DNA from 3 places in the Umezawaea sp. NPDC059074 genome. Region 3 is predicted to be linked to each of the others. Evidence: predicted binding sites of a transcription regulator. Region 3 holds the regulator's gene; each other region holds the start of a gene.
What was found. Region 3 encodes HspR, which represses chaperone genes until heat shock. Its sites were predicted from a motif close to ANNTTGAGTNNNNNNNACTCAANNT; they were not measured.
Positions count from the first base shown of each region.

Region 1 (4,095 bases), on a different contig from region 3:
ACTCCTCGTCGTGCGACCGCAGGTAGGACAGCGCGATCTGCGCCGACTCCTTCATCACGTCGCCGAGCTGCCCCGTCAACGTGACGCCGCTCGCGCCGGAGTCCTTGGCCGCCAACGAGGCCTCGATGAACAGCACGTCGCCGCCGGCGCCCGTCACGGCCAGACCCGTTGCCACACCGGGAACCGAGGTGCGCTCGGCGGATTCCGGCGTGTGCTTGGGCTTGCCGAGGTAGCCGCGCAGGTCGGGAACGTCCACGCCGACGGGCAGGATGTCCTCGTCCATCGCGACCTTGGCCGTGACCTTGCGCAGGATGCGCGCGAGGCCGCGTTCCAGTTGCCGCACACCGGCTTCACGGGTGTACTCGCCCGCCAGCTTGCGCAGCGAGTCCTCGGAGATCGTGACCTCCTCGGGCGTCAGGCCGGCCTTCTCCAGCTGCCGGGGCAGCAGGTGGTCGCGGGCGATCGTGACCTTCTCGTCCTCGGTGTAGCCGTCGAGCTGCACGAGTTCCATGCGGTCGAGCAGCGGCGCCGGGATCGTGTCGAGCACGTTCGCCGTGGCCAGGAACACCACGTCCGACAGGTCGAGGTCGACCTCCAGGTAGTGGTCGCGGAACGTGTGGTTCTGCGCCGGGTCCAGCACCTCCAGCAGCGCGGCCGTCGGGTCGCCGCGGTAGTCCGAGCCGACCTTGTCGATCTCGTCCAGCAGCACGACGGGGTTCATCGTGCCCGCCTCGGTGATGGCGCGGACGATCCGGCCGGGCAGCGCGCCGACGTACGTGCGCCGGTGGCCGCGGATCTCGGCCTCGTCGCGCACGCCGCCCAGCGCCACGCGGACGAACTTGCGGCCCATGGCCCGTGCGACGGACTCGCCCAGCGACGTCTTGCCGACGCCGGGAGGACCCACGAGGGCCAGCACGGCCCCGCTGCGACGGCCGCCCACGACGCCCATGCCGCGGTCGGTCCGCCTGCGGCGCACCGCCAGGTACTCGGTGATCCGCTCCTTCACGTCGTCCAGCCCGGAGTGGTCCGCGTCCAGCACGGCGCGCGCGCCCAGGATGTCGTAGGCGTCGTCGGTGCGCTCGTTCCACGGCAGCTCCAACACCGTGTCCAGCCACGTCCGGATCCACCCGACCTCGGGGGACTGGTCGGACGTGCGCTCCAGCTTGTCGACCTCGGCGAGCGCGGCCTTGCGGACGTGCTCGGGCAGGTCGGCGCCCTCTACGCGGGCCCGGTAGTCCTGCTCCTCCGTCGCGGGCTTGCCGTCCAGCTCGGCCAGCTCCTTGCGGATCGCGGCCAGCTGCTGGCGCAGCAGGAACTCCCGCTGCTGCTTCTCCATGCCCTCCTTGACGTCCTTGCGGATCGTCTCGGCGACGTCCAGCTCCGCCAGGTACTCGCGACCCCACACGAGCAGCTTCTCCAGCCGCGCGTTGACGTCGTTCGTCTCCAGCAGCCAGACCTTCTGCTCCTCGGTCACGTACGAGGCGTAGCCCGCGAGGTCCGCGAGGGCCGACGGCTCGTCGACCTGCTGCACGGAGTCGACGACCTGCCACGCGCCGCGCTGCTGGAGGATCGTGGTGACCAGCCCGCGGTACTCGCGGACCAGCTCGGCGGTGTGCTCGTCGGAGGCTGGGATGTCGGCGACGGTCGCCTCGACCCACAGCGCCGCGCCCGGCCCGGTCGTGCCGGTGCCGATGCGCACCCGCTCGGTGCCGCGCACCACGGCCGCGCGCTCGCCGCCGGACAGCCTGCCGACCTGCTCGATCACGGCCAGCGTGCCGACCTTGGCGTACTTGCCGTCCAGCCTCGGGACCAGCAGCAGCTGCGCCTTGGTCCCGCTCTCGGCGGCGGCGGTGGCGGCCTCGACGGCGGCGCGGGCCTCGGCGTTGGCGTCCGCACCGGAAAGCCGGATGGGGACGACCATGCCGGGGAGCACGACCACGTCGTCGAGGGGCAACACCGGAAGAGCCAGAGTCCTGCCCATCAGTTCACCCTCCAAAGTTGAGTCTGACTGGCTCAACCAAGTAGAGCCGGGGATTGTTTCCGATGGGCGTTCGCTCTGAGCGAGCACCTAGGGTGTCCCGATGCGGACCCTCGACCTGGACGGCCAAGGGCTGACCGAGTTCCCCGACCTCCCACCCGACCTGTGGGAGCTGAGCGCGTACGACAACGACCTCACGGCGTTGCCCGACGCGCTCTGGGAGCTGGGCGAGCTCCGGATGCTCAACGTCGCGGCCAACCGCCTCGGCGAGGTGTCGCCGAAGATCAGCGGCCTCACCACGTTGCACACCCTGGACCTGGGGCACAACGCCCTGACCGCCCTGCCCGATTCCCTCGGCGACCTGACCTCGCTCGACCGGTACCTCTACCTCAGCGACAACCGGCTGACGTCCGTGCCGGAGTCGCTCGGCGGGCTGGTGAAGCTGCGGTACCTCAACATCACGGACAACCTGCTGACGTCGTTGCCGGAGACCTTCGGCGGGATGGTCGGGCTGCGCGAGCTGCGGCTCTACGGGAACCGGCTCGCGGAGCTGCCGTCGTCCATCGGGAATCTCACCCGATTGCGTGAACTCCACCTCCGCGACAACGTGCTCACCTCGCTGCCGCCGTCGATCGGCGAGCTGGTCGACCTGCGCGAGCTGAGCCTGCGGGACAACCACCTGGTCCGGCTGCCCGTCGAGATCGGCTCGCTGGCGGCGCTGCGGGTGCTGGACCTGCGCAACAACGCCCTGACGGCGCTGCCGGACGTGATCGGCGGCCTGCCCGCGCTGGAGAAGCTGGACCTGCGGTGGAACAAGTCGCTGTCCATGCCCGTGTGGCTGCTCGACCTGGAACGCCGGGGTTGCGTCGTTCTCACCTGATCGCGCCTGGACAGGTCGTCACGCGGCGCGGAAGGATCAGGAGTTTGATCGACACCGAGCAACGGGAGGGAACGTCGTGGACCAGTGGGTGCCGTCCTCGGTCGACCTGACCCGGCCGAGCGTCGCCAGGATGTACGACTACTTCCTCGGCGGGTCCCACAACTTCGCCGTCGACCGCGAGACGGCGAAGGCCATCGAGAAGATCTACCCCGGCATGGCGGGCGCGGCCCGCGCCAACCGGGACTTCCTGCGGCGCGCCGTGCGCTACCTGGCCGGGGAGGGCATCGACCAGTTCCTCGACCTCGGCTCGGGCATCCCGACGGTCGGCAACGTCCACGAGATCGCCCAGCAGGTCAACCCGGACAGCCGAGTCGCCTACGTGGACGTGGAACCGGTCGCGGTGGCGCACAGCATCGCCCTGCTGGCCAAGGACCCGCTCACCGTCGCCGTCCAAGCAGACCTGCGCGACCCCGACGCGGTCCTCGCCAACCAGGAGATCCGGGCCCTCCTGGACTTCGACCGCCCGATCGCCGTCCTGCTCGCCGCGGCCCTGCACTTCGTCCCGGACAGCGACCACCCGCACGCCGCCGTGGCCCGCTACCGAGACGCCGTCGTCCCCGGCAGCTACCTGGCCATCTCCCACGGCAGCCTCGACGGCGTACCCCAGGACAGCGTCACCAGCGGCGAACGCGTCCAAGCCGTCTACCAGCGCACGGACGCCCAGTTGGTGCTCCGCTCAGCCGCCGAGATCGCCCGCTTCTTCGACGGCTTGGACCTGGTCGACCCCGGCGTCGTCCTCCTCCCCGAATGGCGCCCGGACTCCGACGACGCCTACATCAGCGCGTACGTCGGCGTGGCCCGCAAGCCCTTCGGGTCGTCGGAGGCGATCACCCCGTCATGAGCCCGTTCGCGCGGGCGATCTCGCCGATGTCCGCCGGGGTGCCGGACATGATGGTGCGGACGTGGGTGGTGACCAGGTCGACCGGCCAGTCCCACCACGCGGCTTGCAGCAGCAGGGCCGTCTCGGCTTCGGTGTAGCGGGCCTTCACGGGTTTGGCCGGGTTGCCGCCGACGATCGTGTACGGCGGCACGTCGGACACCACGACCGAGCCGCTGGCGATGATCGCGCCGTCGCCGACGGTCACGCCGGGCATGATCATCGTGCGGTAGCCGAACCACACGTCGTTGCCGACGACGGTGTCGCCCTTGGACGGGTTGGCCAGCATCAGGTCCACTG
Region 1 covers NZ_JBHYHC010000006.1:124,258-128,352, forward strand. Annotated here, with positions in the region: gene lon (endopeptidase La) at 1-1,981, opposite strand, end outside; gene ACFWW9_RS04990 (leucine-rich repeat domain-containing protein) at 2,082-2,858, shown strand; gene ACFWW9_RS04995 (SAM-dependent methyltransferase) at 2,935-3,759, shown strand; gene ACFWW9_RS05000 (CatB-related O-acetyltransferase) at 3,746-4,095, opposite strand, start outside.
Region 1: lon (endopeptidase La) is a predicted target of HspR. The motif match lies at 1,996-2,020, and genes of this name have one in related genera.

Region 2 (4,095 bases), on a different contig from region 3:
CGTGCTCCCCGGCGCTCATGTCAGCTCAGCGCCACGTCGTCGGGACCGTCTAGGCCCAGGGGAGTGGCCGACTTCGCGAGCGTCTTCGCGTTCGATCCGACCGCCACCAGCGCCTTGCCGACGGCCGCGCTCTCGGCGGCCGACCCGATCTCGGCCAGGTCCACCAGCGCCTGGTCCAGGTCGACCACCTGCTCCTCCAGCCCGATGGTCGCCGCGATCAGCTCGCACACAGCGCCGGGGTCGTCCAGCTTGAGGAAGTTCTGGCCGAGGATCGTGCGCCAGTGCTCGCCGATGGTGTCGTCGTTGTAGTACGAGGACTGGTTGGGCAGGATGAAGTACACGTGCCACTTGCGGGCCAGTTCCCGGTACACCGACGCGGGGTCGATGTCCTGCGCGAGGTCGTCGCCGATGATCCGGCGGATGTGCCGGGCCTCCAACCGCGGCTTGTTCAGCTCGTCGCCGATCAGGAACAGGTAGCCCTTGCGGCCGCGCTTCTGCCAGGCGTCGGTGACGACGTGGCGGGCGACGAAGTACGCGGCCAGCTCGTAGGACTCGCTCTTCTGGCCGCCGCCGTTGCCCTCCAGGAAGATGTCGCGCAGCTGCTCGTCCATCCGGTTGTCCGACTCGAACTGCCCGACCTGCAACGGCACCCGGTCGCTGTCGGCGTCACCGATCCCGCCGAACATCAGCTGCGGGTCGGCGAGGTACCCCTTGCGCTGCAACAACCCGTGCAGCTTCCCGAGCTTGCCCTGCATGATCTTCGGGACGCTGCCCATCGAGCCGGTCACGTCGAACAGCACCGCGATCGGCGTCGAGTCGGCGTGGTCGGGCGAGTCGCGGCACTCGCGGGCCGCCACGCCGTACGGGTCCAGTGAAGGCGCGGCCTTCCAGCTCGACGACGGCTTGCCCTTCGTCGCGGCGGTGTAGCCGAAGTCGGCGATCCCCTTGGCCGCGCGGAAGGTCTTGGCCGCCGCGTAGGCGTTGTCGTCCCAGCTGCCGTGTCCCATGGTCAGGCTCCTGTCTGCTTCGGAACGGTGAACGGGCGGAAGACCCGTGCGCCGTAGAGGTCTTCGAGCAGGTCGTCGTACTCGTCGATCAGGTCGACGGCGTCGGGCCGCCTGCTCGGGTTGTCCTGCGTGCACCCGCGCGCGAAGGTGCGCTGCCGGGTTTCGTTGGGGGCCACCAGGTCCAGCATCAGCGTGTGTGCCATGTGGACGTCCGTGGCCGTGGTGACCGGTTCGCCCCGGTCGACTTCCGGCGGGTAGGCGATGGACTTGCTGGTCGCGAGCAGCCGTTGCCCGGACTCGACGCTGAACGACCACCCGACCAGCACGATCCCGTGCTTCTCGGGGTGCACCAGCACGTTCTCGGCGGTGACGGCCCCGTGCGCCAGCCCGAGCCCGTGCGCCCCGGCCAGCGCCTTGAGCAGCCGCCGGTGCATCCACGCGTAGTCCCGCCCGTCCAGCCCGCCGGGGAACGCCTTCCGCACCTCGGCCAACGTCACGAACCCGTCCACCAGCGGCGCCAGGACCGTGAAGGCCCGCTCGCCCCGCTCGACGTCCCCCGACGTGTCGAGCAGCCGCGGGTAGTAGGGCCGCAGCCACCGGTGCTGGTCGGTGAACCGCCCCAACGCCCGCAGCGCCTCCCACTCGCCGCGCAGCAACGGGTTCAACACCGGGTTGCGCACGACCTTCACCATGTGCGGCCCGTCGGACCGGTACACGTTCGCCACGCTGCCCACGGCGAACGGCTCGCCGATCCGGTAGACCCCGGTGGCCGTCCGCAGCTCGACGGTGGCCCCGTTGATCCACTCGTGGTGCATCCGGGTCAGCTCGGCGGACGCCGCGTGCGCCCGCACGTCCCCGGCCTCCGTCACGTCCGGGTGCAGCACGGAGGCCAACGCCCGGTACAGCCGCTGGACCTCCCTGCGCTTCCCCGGATCCCCGCTGGCAGGCCCGAAGAGCCCGGCGGCCGACCCGGCCCGCTCCACTCGGTCTAGCGCCTCTGCCCTGGTGAACATAGTTTGAGTCTATGGAACTCAAACCAGGGGTGCAACTGTTTTCCGCTCCGATGTGACCCACGCCGCTGACCGTCCGAAAACGACGAAGGGCCGCACCCGGAGCGGGTGCGGCCCTTCGTGGGAGTGGGGCTAGCGTTCGATCAGCACGCCCGGCAGCGTCTTCAGGTCGCCGAAGAACGACGGGGTGGTGGCGACGCGGAAGTTGTCCACCACGTACAGCTCCTTCGTCCTGTCCCGGCGCTGCACGTTGAGGTGCACCGGGACGTCACCGGTGTGCGAGGCGAGGGTCTGCTTCAGTTCCTCGACCAGTTCCGGCGTCAACGTCTTGGTGCTGAGGCCCAGGACGATCGGCGGGGCGACGCCGGGGTTGTTCTCGGCGTCGGAGATGTCCAGCGGGACGACGTCGCTGCCGAAGATGGACATCTTGTCCTCGCGCCAGTTCACCCGGCCCTTCACGCACACCGCCGAGTCGAGTTCCAGGTCGCCGTAGAGCACCGAGTACGACTTCGGGAAGAACAGGACCTCCACGGCGGCGTCGAGGTCCTCGATCGTGACGATCGCCCACGGCTCGCCGTTCTTGTTGACCCGCCGCTCCATCGCGGAGATCATCCCGGAGACGATCAGCTCGCCTTCCTTCGGCGGGTCGTCCAGGACGACGGCGATCGGGCGCGGCGCGTACTTGCGCAGGATCCGCTCGGTGCCGTCCAGCGGGTGGGCCGAGACGTACAGGCCCAGCATCTCCTTCTCCAGCGACAGCATCTGCTTGCGCGGCCACTCCTCGGAGCCGATCTTGAGGTGCGCCAGCGCCGAGCTGTCGTCGTCCTTCTCCGCGTCGTCGTCACCGCCGCCGAAGAGGTCGAACTGGCCGTCCGCCTCCTTGCGCTTGATCGGCACGACGATGTCGACCGCGTCCTCGTGCACCTGGATGAGCGACAGGCGCGTGTGGTCGAACGAGTCGAACGCGCCCGCCTTGATCAGCGACTCGACGACCCTCTTGTTGCACACCACCAGTTCGGACTTGTCCATGAAGTCCGTGAACGACGCGTAGGCGTTGCGCTTCTGCCGCGTGGCCACGATCGAGTCGACCACGTTCGCGCCGACGTTGCGGATCGCGCCGAGGCCGAAGCGGATGTCCGTGCCGACCGCACCGAAGCGGAGCGCGGACTCGTTGACGTCCGGCGGCAGCACCTTGATGCCCAGTCGGCGGCACTCGGCGAGGTAGACGGCCGACTTGTCCTTGTTGTCCGCCACCGACGTCAGCAGCGCGGCCATGTACTCCGCGCGGAAGTTCGCCTTGAGGTAGGCGGTCCAGTACGAGATCAGGCCGTACGCGGCGGCGTGCGACTTGTTGAACGCGTAGCCGGCGAACGGGAGGATCGTGTCCCACAGGGCCTTGATTGCCTCGTCGGAGAACTTCAGCTCGTGGTTCCGCATGCCGTCGCGGAAGCCCTCGAACTCCTTGGCCAGCACCTCGGCCTTCTTCTTGCCCATCGCCTTGCGGAGCACGTCCGCGCGCCCCATGGAGTAGTTGGCGACCTTCTGGGCGATGAACATGATCTGTTCCTGGTAGACGATCAGACCGTAGGTCTCGCCCAGGATGTCCTTCAGCGGCTCCGCCAGTTCCGGGTGGATCGGCGTGACCTCCTGCCGCCCGTTCTTGCGGTCGGCGTAGTCGTTGTGCGCGTTCATGCCCATCGGGCCGGGGCGGTACAGCGCGCCGACCGCGACGATGTCCTCGAACGCAGTCGGCTGCATCCTGCGCAGCAGGTCGCGCATGGGCCCGCCGTCCAGCTGGAACACGCCGAGCGTGTCACCGCGGCTGAGCAGGGCGTACGTCTCCGGGTCGTCCAGCGCGAGGTTGTCGAAGTCCGGGATCGTCTCCTTGCCCCGGTTCGCCTCGATGTTGTCGATGGCGTCGCCCATGACCGTCAGGTTGCGCAGGCCGAGGAAGTCCATCTTCAACAGGCCGATGTTCTCGCAGGACGGGTAGTCCCAGCCCGTGATGATCGAGCCGTCGTCGCGCATCCACAGCGGGACGGAGTCCGACAGCGGGTCGCGCGACATGATCACCGCGC
Region 2 covers NZ_JBHYHC010000236.1:1,398-5,492, forward strand. Annotated here, with positions in the region: gene ACFWW9_RS45005 (adenylosuccinate synthetase) at 1-19, opposite strand, end outside; gene ACFWW9_RS45010 (hypothetical protein) at 21-1,007, opposite strand; gene ACFWW9_RS45015 (adenylate cyclase) at 1,010-2,020, opposite strand; gene dnaE (DNA polymerase III subunit alpha) at 2,150-4,095, opposite strand, start outside.
Region 2: ACFWW9_RS45015 (adenylate cyclase) is a predicted target of HspR. The motif match lies at 2,021-2,045, and genes of this name have one in related genera.

Region 3 (4,095 bases):
TGCCCTACCGGGCGGGCCAGTACCTCAGCGTCGAGACACCGCAGCGCGGCAGGCTGTGGCGGTACTTCTCACCCGCCAACGCCCCGCGCGAGGACGGCTCCATCGAGTTCCACGTGCGGTCCGTCGAAGGCGGCTGGGTCAGCCGCTCCGTCGTCGGCCACACGCAGCCAGGCGACGTCTGGCGCCTCGGCCCGCCCATGGGCAGGCTCGGCGTCGACCGGACGTCCAAGCAGGACGTGCTGATGGTCGCGGGCGGCACCGGCGTGGCGCCGATGCACGCGATCGTCGACGAGATGTCCCAGTGGGGCGAGAACCCCAGGGTCCACCTGTTCGTCGGCGGCAGGACCCGCGAGGACCTGTACGACCTGGACAACCTCCAGCGCATCGCCATGACCAACCCGTGGCTGACCGTCGTCCCGGTCCTGGAGTCCGACCCCGGCGCCCGAGGCGTCGAGCAAGGAACCCTCGCCGACGTCGTCACCCGCTACGGCGCCTGGGAAGACCGAGACGTGCTCGTGTGCGGCTCCCCCGCCATGATCCGCTCCACGGTCTCCAGGATGCTGGTCGCGGGCACACCGCTGGACCGCATCAAGTACGACCCGTTCACCCTGGACTAGACGAGGTCCAGTTCGACGCGCCGGCTGCCTGCCCGCAACCGGCGCGTGCGTGGCGACGGCACTGGGGCCACGAACGGCCGCGCCACGACGCGGTCGGCTCGCTCGACGAGCCGACCGAAACGACTTGACGAAAATAGCGGAACCTCGATTTCCGGGCCACGGTTTCCCCCGCCCCAATCGAGAATCAGCGGTGTCGAATAGACGTCCCCCGACCAGGGGGACCCCTGATTTCAACGCTACCAAGCCGCACCGACAATTTCGATTCACGGCGATTTGCGAAAATACGTCTCCGCTGGTCAGCGCGGTTTCCTCGACTTGGGCCCCCAGAATTGTCGGACCTCGTCGGTAGAGTGGAATTCGGGGGGATCCCCGACCGGAAACCGAGCTTCACTCAAGATCGACCGTTACTCGGAGTGGTCGCCGAGCGGTTGTGAGAGCGCGTCCACAATGGGTCCGGGTGAAACATTTTCACGATTCCCCAGGGGCCGCTAGAGCCGATCAGTCCACGGGTGGTCGCCGTAGGTGTCCGTGATGGCCGCGTGGAGCCACGTGCGTTGGCCGGGGGTCAACACCGGCAGCAGGTGGTCGAAGTCTTCCTGGTCCTTGGGTCGTGGGGTCGCCGCCTTGTAGAACAGCTGCACCTCCGGCGCCAGGTACGGGATGTCGTCCGGGCCGGTGTGCCGCAACGACTCCACGGGTCTGCGGAGGGCGGGGTTTCGGCGGGACACCCAGTCCTGGCCGTCCGACTCGTCGAGCATCACCTGGATCCGCCACGGGGCGTCCGCGGCGGGCCTGCACCAGATGTCGTGCACTCCCAACGGGAGCAGCTCGTCCGCCAGCCACGGCCGCAACACCCCCGGCGGGTCGGCGGCCCACCACTCCCACCCGACCAACGCGCGTTGAACGGCCACCTGGTCACGCCGAAGCAGCAGCACGTCGATGTCGGCGTGCGGGCGGAAAGCCCTTCCCACCGCCAACTCCACCGCGTACCCGCCTGCCAGCAGCCACGGGGTCCCGGCGAACAGCCGGGACACCTCGGCGGGGGTCGCGGGATCCCAGGTCACTTGCGCGGCTGGGGTTTCCAGACGACGAGCGCGGTCTCGTGGCGCAGCGGCACGAGGTCGCGGCGGTAGGTCTTGTGCACGGACGCGGCGGCGTGGTCGGCCGCGGCGAGGGCGTTCGCGAGTTCCTGGGTGACCTCGGCGAGCCTGCCGCGCAGCGCGTCGACCTGGTTCTCCAGGTCGATGATGCGCTTGATGCCCGCCAGGTTCACGCCGTCCTCCTGGGACAGGCGTTGGACTTCGCGCAGCAGCACGATGTCGCGCATCGAGTACCGCCTGCCGCCGCCGGACGTGCGGCCGGGCGACACCAGGCCCAGGCGGTCGTAGCTGCGGAGGGTCTGGGCGTGCAGGCCGGAGAGCTGCGCCGCCACCGAGATCACGAAGAACGGGGTGTCCTCGTCGGTGCCGGGCGGGAAGGGGAACCCCGGTGTGCTCATGTCGACCTCCCCTTGCTCTCGAGCAGTGCGTTCAGCTCCGCTCGCGGGTCGTGCTGCGCGGTGGCCTCGGCGTAAGCCTCGAGGGCTTCCTTGGCCTTGGCGTCCATGTTGTTGGGCACGGCCACCTGGAGCGTGATGAGCAGGTCGCCGGTCTTGCCGTCGCGCTTCTCGATGCCCTTGCCCTTGGCCCGGAGGATGCGGCCGCTGGCGGTGCCCGCGGGCACCTTCAAGGTCACCTTGCCCTCGAGCGTCGGCACCGTCAACGTCGTGCCGAGCGCCAGTTCGGCGAACGACACCGGCACGTTGAGCGTGAGGTCGTTGCCGGAGCGGCCGAAGAGCGGGTGCGGATTCACGTGGACCCTCACGAACAGGTCACCGGTGGGGCCGCCGTTGCGACCCGGCTCCCCCTGTCCGGCGAGGCGGATGCGCTGGCCGTCGTCGACCCCCGCGGGGATCCTGATGGTCAGCGTTCGGGTCTTGGTGCTCACGCCGTCGCCGCCGCACTCGGGGCACGGGTCGTCGATGACGCGGCCGGTCCCGCGGCAGTCGGGGCACGGCTCGCTGAACGCGAACGCGCCCTGGCTGCGGGTCACCAGGCCGGCGCCACCGCAGTTCACGCAGGTGTGCGGGGTGGTGCCGGGCTTCGCGCCGGAGCCGCCGCACGTGCCGCAGGCGGCCGGGCTCGACAGGCGCATCGGCACCGTCGCGCCCTTGACCGCCTCGGTGAAGTCGATGCGGACGTCGGTCTCGACGTCCTCGCCGCGCCGCGGCCGGGTCGCCGAGGAGGCCGTGCCGCCGCGGCGGTTGAAGAGGCCGCCGAGCAGGTCGCCGAGACCTCCGGCGCCGGGCTGCTGGGCGCCGCCCGCGCCACCGGCGCGGTTGAACAGGTCGTTCACGTCGAACCGGGCGCCGCCGGAGCCGAAGCCACCGCCACCGAAGCCGCCGCCACCGCCGTACAGCCTGCGGGCCTCGTCGTACTGCTTGCGCTTCGCCGGGTCCGACAGGATGCCGTTCGCCTCGGACACGGCCTTGAACCGCGCCTCGGCCTTGGCGTCGCCGGGGTTGGCGTCGGGGTGCATCTCCCGAGCCAGCTTCCGGTACGCCTTCTTGATCTCGTCCGCCGAGGCGTCGGAGGAGACGCCCAGCTCGCGGTAGAAGTCCTTTTCGATCCAGTCCCTAGCACTCATCCGGACGTCTCCTCCTTTCCTCTGGTACCTAGTCCGCTGCCTGGTCAGGCACGGACACGTCACTCGCCTCGAAGTCGGTGACCGCCACGAGCGCGGGCCGCAGGACGCGGTCGCCGAAGCGGTAGCCGCGCCGCAGGACGGCGCTCACGGTCGGGCCCGCCACGTCCGGGGACGTGCCGTGCTGGACCGCTTCGTGCACCGACGGGTCGAACGGTTCGCCGTCGTGGCCGAACGACTCGAGCCCCGTGTGCTGGAGCGCGCCGACGAGCTTGTCCGCGACGGCCTTGAACGCGCCGGTCAGGTCGCCGTGCGCGGCGGCCCTCTCGACGTCGTCCAGCACGGCCAGGAGTTCGCCCGCCACCTGCGCCTTCGCGTTGGCGACCACGGCTTCGCGGTCGCGCTCCACGCGCTTGCGGTAGTTGGCGTACTCCGCGGTCAGCCGCTGGAGGTCGGCCGTGCGCTCGTCGAGCTGGGCCTTGAACTCGGCGGCCGGGTCCTCGTCGAAGACGATCTCGGGCGCCGCGTGCTTGCCGCCTTCGAACTCCACGTCGACGATCTCGGCTTCGAGCGCCTGGTCGATGTCGGGCTCGGCCCGGTGGCGGTCACCCGCCACCGGGTCGGCCTGCTCGTCGTGTGGGTGGGTCACTTCTTCTCGTCCTCGTCGACGATCTCGGCGTCCACGACGTCGTCGGCGCCCTTGGCGCCCGCGCCCGCCGCACCGGGAGCGCCCTCGGCGCCTTCAGCGCCGGGAGCCGAAGCGCCCGTGTTGGAGTACAGGGCGGTGCCGATGGCC
Region 3 covers NZ_JBHYHC010000164.1:9,076-13,170, reverse strand. Annotated here, with positions in the region: gene ACFWW9_RS41025 (FAD-binding oxidoreductase) at 1-617, shown strand, start outside; gene ACFWW9_RS41020 (nucleotidyltransferase domain-containing protein) at 1,106-1,681, opposite strand; gene ACFWW9_RS41015 (heat shock protein transcriptional repressor HspR) at 1,678-2,115, opposite strand; gene dnaJ (molecular chaperone DnaJ) at 2,112-3,302, opposite strand; gene grpE (nucleotide exchange factor GrpE) at 3,331-3,948, opposite strand; gene dnaK (molecular chaperone DnaK) at 3,945-4,095, opposite strand, start outside.